2 linked regions of the Mucilaginibacter paludis DSM 18603 genome follow. The protein of the gene in region 1 interacts with the protein of each later gene in a pairwise test. Links are inferred from orthologs where the notes say so. Each region holds a gene or a part of one and is shown in the gene's direction. Other genes may lie near its edges. The genes, in order: gyrA and gyrB.

Region 1 (3,495 bases):
TCAAAATAAAAACAATTTACTACAAGGAACATGGCAGTTTAATGGCGGTACCTATAACGGAAAAACCGATACAGCATCGTTACAATACACCATGCGCCGTGTTTACACTTCCAGCAATTTTAACGCTTTTGCCTGCCAGAAGGGATACAAAACAGAGCGCTATGAGGCTGGCAAATACCGGATTAAAAGAGATACCTGTTTTGAAACCCAAACCTATAGCAGCAGACCATCACAAGCTATCGGTAAAACCATTGCCTACACCTTTAAGATAAGTAAAAAAGAACTTATACTATCCGGCAAGTTGCCCAGCGGCATGTTGGTTGAGGAGCATTGGAAGAAAATTAAATAAATTCAATATTATCGTTATATCATCTTTATATACCAAAAATTATCCACAGCGTACCCCCATACCACATATTTTGTTAACTTCGCACGTCGCTTTAAAAAGTACCTAAATAAAATTATGTCAGGCGACAATTGCTTAAATATAGACAATGGCTGAAGATACAGAGAATGGCGACAACGGGTCGCAAGACAGAATTATCCCAATCAATATTGAAGAAGAAATGCGATCGGCATACATCGATTATTCGATGTCTGTTATCGTATCCAGGGCGTTACCTGATGTACGCGATGGGTTAAAACCAGTACACAGGCGTGTGCTTTACGGCATGTTGAATCTGGGCCTAAATTCCAACAAACCTTATAAAAAATCTGCCCGTATTGTAGGAGAGGTGCTGGGTAAATATCACCCGCACGGCGATTCATCCGTTTACGGCACTATGGTACGTATGGCGCAGGAATGGAGCCTGCGGTATCCCTTGGTTGACGGGCAGGGTAACTACGGCTCGATAGATGGTGATAATCCTGCGGCCATGCGTTATACCGAGGCAAGATTACTGAAAATTGCTGAAGAGATGCTGGCCGATATCAATAAAGATACCATCGACTATCAGCTCAATTTCGACGATACGGAACAGGAGCCAACCGTATTACCTGCCAAATTCCCTAACCTGCTGGTTAACGGAGCATCGGGTATCGCGGTAGGTATGGCCACCAATATGGCACCGCATAACCTCACCGAGGTCATCAACGCCACCATGGCCTATATCGATGATCGAAACATCGAGATCACCGAGCTGATGAAGTTTGTAAAAGGTCCGGATTTTCCTACAGGTGGTATCATCTACGGTTTTGAAGGCGCCCGCGAAGCATCCGAAACCGGTCGTGGCCGGATTATTTTACGTGCCCGTGCAGAGATCGAAGTTTATAACAACGACCGCGAACGCATTATCGTGACCGAGATCCCTTACCAGATCAATAAATCGATCATGATCGAGCGTACTGCCGAGCTGGTTAACGAAAAGAAACTGGAAGGTATATCGGCTATGCGCGATGAATCAAATCGTGAGGGGATCAGGGTTGTTTATGAGATTAAACGTGACGCCAACGCCGCTATTGTATTAAATAACTTATTTAAATATACATCCTTACAAACTTCGTTCAGTGTAAATAACATCGCCCTGGTACACGGTCGCCCCATGTTATTGAACCTGAAGGACCTGATTCATCATTTTGTTGAACACCGCCATGAGGTAATCGTACGCCGTACTAAATTTGAATTGGCCGAGGCTGAAAAACGCGCACACATTCTGGAAGGTTTACTGATTGCTTTAGATCATTTGGACGAAGTGATCCAACTGATCAGAAGTTCAAATACACCTGATGAAGCGCGCGATGGTTTGATGACGCGCTTTAACTTAAGCGATATCCAGGCCCGGGCTATCCTGGACATGACACTTCGCCGTTTAACCGGACTGGAGCGCGATAAGATCAAAGCTGAGTACAACGAGCTGATGAAGCTGATAGATTACTTGAAATCGATTTTGGCCGACGAAGGTTTGCGCATGGAGATCATCAAGAATGAGCTGATAGAGATCAAAGAAAAATACGGTGATGAACGCCGCACGCAGATCGTACATTCATCGGCAGAAATGCAGACCGAAGATTTTATTGAGGATGAAAATGTGGTGATCACCATTTCGCACGAGGGGTATATTAAACGTACACCATTGACGGAATACCGCACCCAGGCCAGAGGGGGTAAAGGATCAATAGGCAGCAACAGCCGTGATGCTGATTTTATCGAGCACTTGCTGATTGCCTCCAATCACAACTACATGTTATTCTTCACCGAATCCGGACAATGTTTCTGGCTGCGCGTATTTGAAATCCCCGAAGGCACACGTACTTCTAAGGGCCGCGCCATCCAGAACATTATCAATATACCGAAAGAAGAAAACATTAAGGCGTATATCAAGTTGACCAGCCTGAAGGATAGAGATTATTTAGAGAATAACTTTATCATCATGTGTACGCGCAAAGGTGTGATCAAGAAAACATCCCTCGAAGCTTATTCCCGTCCGCGTGCCAACGGTATCAACGCCATTAATATTAATGAAGGCGATACCTTGCTACAGGCTACTTTAACTACCGGAAGCAGCGAAATTGTAATGGCGCTGAAATCGGGGAGGGCCATACGCTTTAACGAGTCGACAGTGAGGCCTATGGGCCGTACGGCAACCGGCGTGCGTGGTATTACCTTAGCCGGAGAAAACGACGAGGTTGTAGGTATGATAGCGATTGACGATGCCGAAACTACGGTGTTAGTAGTTTCTGAAAAAGGATACGGTAAGCGTACCGACATTGAAGACTACCGCGTAACCAACCGTGGAGGTAAAGGCGTTAAAACAATCAACGTAACCGAAAAAACAGGGCAATTAGTAGCGATAAAAGGCGTTACTGATGAACATGACCTGATGATCATCAACAGATCTGGCATCATCATCCGTATATCCATGAATCAGTTAAGAACCATGGGACGCGCTACGCAAGGTGTTAGATTGATATCGCTGAAAGAAAACGACAGCATCGCATCCGTTGCCCAGGTTGAGCGCGAAGAAGAAGTTGCAGAGGAAATTTCAGAAATCATAGCCGAGACAGAAGCGCTGGCCGATGATGAAAACAAAACCAGTGTAATTGTTGATGACGTTGTTCCAGAACACGATAACGTTGAAGATCATACCATCGATCCAGAGGAATTGGATACAGACGACGATGATACTGAAGAAGAACCAGAAAAATAAAATATGTCCGTTCGTAAAATAATTTTACTGATAACGTGTATATGTTTAACATCCTCCATTGCCAAAGCGCAATCGGAAGCAATGAAGGATGTTATTAATAACCTTGCTTTCTATCATACCAAAAATGATCTGAAATACTTGGGTGATGCTAAAAAATCGGTTGATAATTCCTTCAAAACCCACGCCGACTCGATTGACCTGGATAAAAATGTATATAAGGCTGTAGTTTACTCGAGTATCTTGTACATCGACTCGTTAAATAAACTTAACCAACCAGATACCCTTCTGTTGCAAACTACCAAATTGGTAAACCGTTTATTAACCAAGCGTAAGATATTCAGGTTTAACA
Region 2 (3,318 bases), 5.9 Mb from region 1 along the record:
TCTTACTGTTACATGCGAAATACTTTCTACATATTCCAACTCTACCATTTTATCGGCGAGTAGCCTTAATGACCATTTAGCAAACCCCTCAGGCGGCTCGCTGCAACACAAGGCAACCAGCTTCGCTTCTACATCGCCATCTGATTTTGTTTCATAAACACGGCTGGTGGGGCGACGATCTAAAACACCTTCAAAACCCTCTTCAATAAACTTTTTCTTCACCCGGTCTATCGTTCGCATCCCTACTTTCAGGACTTTGCTGATCTGTTCATTTGTTATTTTCTCCGCATATTCCCCTTCATCACAATTCAATAGTATATAGGCTGTCCGGAATGTTTGAGAACTATGGGAGCCCTTGTTGATTATCGAGTATAACTCTCCAACCTCCTCTTTTGTAAGTTTTATCGTATAACGTACCATCTGTAATTTGTTTTACAAATATACGCTTTTATACGTCATATTATATTTAACTTAACAGTAGTTGGTTTTTTTCTTTTCCAAGTAGTTTTGGGGCGATTGGGTGCATTTTATTGACCCGGGTGCGCTTGTTTGTTTTCGCGATGTATTTTATCAACAATGGCGATAATATCAGCCTTATTTTGTATTTTTGAAGGTTGTTGATTTAACAAAAACTATGAGCGAAGAAAAAGAAGATAAATCTAATTATTCAGCGGATAACATACAGGTTTTAGAAGGTTTAGAGGCGGTACGTAAACGGCCGTCCATGTATATTGGTGATACAGGTGTAAAAGGTCTGCATCACCTGGTTTATGAGGTTGTTGATAACTCTATCGATGAGGCGCTCGCCGGGCATTGCGATGATATTAAAGTTTTTATTCACAAAGGAAATTCCATTACCGTTATAGATAACGGTCGGGGTATACCTACCGGGATCAATACCAAAGAGCAAAAATCGGCACTCGAAATTGTAATGACGGTGTTGCACGCCGGTGGAAAATTTGATAAGGATACTTATAAGGTATCCGGCGGTCTGCACGGTGTAGGTGTGAGTTGCGTTAACGCGCTATCAACCCACATGAAAACGCTTGTTTACCGTGAAGGTAAAATATTTACGCAGGAGTACGAAAAGGGTAAGCCCATCTTTGAAGTTAAAGAGATTGGCGTGTCTGACCATACCGGTACTACGCAAACCTTTCAGCCCGATCCGGAAATATTTACACTCACTACCGAATATAAGTTCGAAACTTTGGCCAGCCGCTTACGCGAGCTTGCCTTTTTAAATAAAGGTATCCGCTTATCATTAACAGATGAGCGCGAGGTTAAAGAGGATGGTACTTTTGTTTGTGATGAGTTTTATTCGGAAGGTGGCTTACGTGAGTTTGTAAAATACCTGGATGGTACAAGGGTATCCATTATACCCGAGCCAATTTATTTGGACGGTATAAAAAATGGTGTACCGGTTGAACTGGCTTTTCAGTATAATGATACCTATAGCGAAAACGTACACAGCTACGTTAACAATATCAATACCATAGAGGGCGGAACGCACGTTTCCGGTTTCCGCCGTGGTTTAACCCGTACTTTAAAGGCTTATGCTGATAAGGAAGGCTTGCTGAAAAACAACAAGATTGAAATTACCGGCGACGATTTTCGTGAAGGGTTAACGGCCATTATTTCGGTTAAAGTACAAGAGCCGCAGTTTGAGGGTCAAACCAAGAGTAAATTAGGTAACAACGAAGTAATTGGTGCGGTAGACCAGGCTGTTGGCGAAATATTGGGGAACTTTTTAGAAGAAAATCCTAAAGAAGCCAAATTAATAGTTGGTAAAGTATTGATTGCCGCCCAGGCCCGTGCCGCGGCCCGTAAGGCCCGCGAAATGGTTCAGCGTAAAAACGTAATGGGTGGCTCGGGCTTACCGGGTAAACTGGCCGATTGTGCCAATAGCGACCCGGCGGTTTGTGAGCTTTACCTGGTTGAGGGCGACTCGGCGGGTGGTACCGCCAAAATGGGCCGTAACCGCGATTATCAGGCTATATTACCGTTAAGGGGTAAAATTCTGAACGTGGAGAAAGCCATGGAACACAAGATCTACGAGAACGAAGAGATCAAGAACATGTTTACAGCGCTTGGAGTTAGTATAGGCACAGCCGAAGATAACAAAGCCTTGAACCTGGATAAACTACGCTACCACAAAATTGTGATCATGACGGATGCCGACGTGGATGGCTCGCACATTACCACGCTGATCCTCACTTTCTTTTTCCGTTATATGAAAGAATTGGTGGAATACGGTTATGTATATATCGCGTCGCCACCTTTATACCTGGTTAAAAAAGGCAAGGAGCAGGAATACTGCTGGACCGAAGATCAGCGGGAGGCAGCTATCCAACGCTTAAAGGGTGGTGGTAAGGAAGAAAGCGTACATACCCAACGTTATAAAGGTTTGGGTGAGATGAACGCCATCCAGTTATGGGATACAACCATGAATCCCGAAACACGTACCCTGCGCCGCGCCACCATTGATAACGCCGCCGAGTGCGACCATACCTTCTCCATGTTAATGGGTGATGAGGTAGCACCACGACGTGAGTTTATTGAGAAAAATGCCAAATACGCAAGGATAGATATTTAAGTAATCTCTGTTTCTGATATAATCAAAACCCCGCCTAAGCTGCGGGGTTTTTTATTTTAGTTGAAAGCCGTCGCCTGTACGATGATCCTTTTGAGGGGCAGATTCGAGCCACAAACAAAGCATCGTTTTTATAACAGCAAAGTATCCTTACTCACGGCGAAACACACCCCCGCAGCCGCACCGCCGAGCCCGCCCCTCTCAAGAGGGGAGTTGGTAAAAATGTACTCATTATCAATGAGATGTATAAAAAAGCGGCGGCCCAGTGCGATTCCCCTCTTGAGAGGGGCGGAGGGGTGTGTACTATGCGAGCGATAAAGCGCAGATAGATGTGAGTAGATCATCATTTGATAAGCAACAAAATTTTTAACGTAATAGCGTTGGAGAGGGGGCGAAGGGTTGTGTGTCATCACGCGACAAACAGAGCGTATAGCCACATAAGCATCCTACAGCATAGTTGACTCCATCATGACGATGGATTTATTTATTCTTCCAACTTTTGCACTTCATTTCAATTTCATCTGGAAAAATAATTTTGTAACATTAGATATCTCCCGGGGAATAATTAGAATTAAGCCCGGTTAATAAGATGATTGTGGTGATTATTTGTAGGCTAACTGATTAAAATTAAAGCGTGTGAAACTAAAGATATTAATTGTAGCTGTTGTATTTCTGATGGCATGTGTAGCTATCCTGGAGTCTCGTAGAAAAAGTACGGTAACTAACCC

The links.
Region 2: the proteins of gyrA (region 1) and gyrB interact in binary tests that used the Escherichia coli proteins (3 or more experiments, as listed by UniProt). The link is inferred for Mucilaginibacter paludis DSM 18603 from one-to-one orthologs.

Annotation. Positions count from the first base shown.
Region 1 is NZ_CM001403.1:7,816,822-7,820,316, forward strand. Bases 190-3,346 are described here. They hold gyrA (DNA gyrase subunit A), read left to right. Parts: upstream 190-494; coding sequence 495-3,146; downstream 3,147-3,346. Other genes in these bases: MUCPA_RS33150 (hypothetical protein), read left to right, coding at 190-349; MUCPA_RS33160 (tetratricopeptide repeat protein), read left to right, coding at 3,228-3,346. Also shown: more of MUCPA_RS33150, read left to right, coding at 1-189; more of MUCPA_RS33160, read left to right, coding at 3,347-3,495. UniProt on the Escherichia coli protein: A type II topoisomerase that negatively supercoils closed circular double-stranded (ds) DNA in an ATP-dependent manner to maintain chromosomes in an underwound state.
Region 2 is NZ_CM001403.1:1,936,310-1,939,627, reverse strand. Bases 134-3,113 are described here. They hold gyrB (DNA topoisomerase (ATP-hydrolyzing) subunit B), read left to right. Parts: upstream 134-634; coding sequence 635-2,593; downstream 2,594-3,113. Outside these bases: MUCPA_RS37625 (hypothetical protein), read left to right, coding at 3,227-3,318. UniProt on the Escherichia coli protein: DNA gyrase negatively supercoils closed circular double-stranded DNA in an ATP-dependent manner to maintain chromosomes in an underwound state.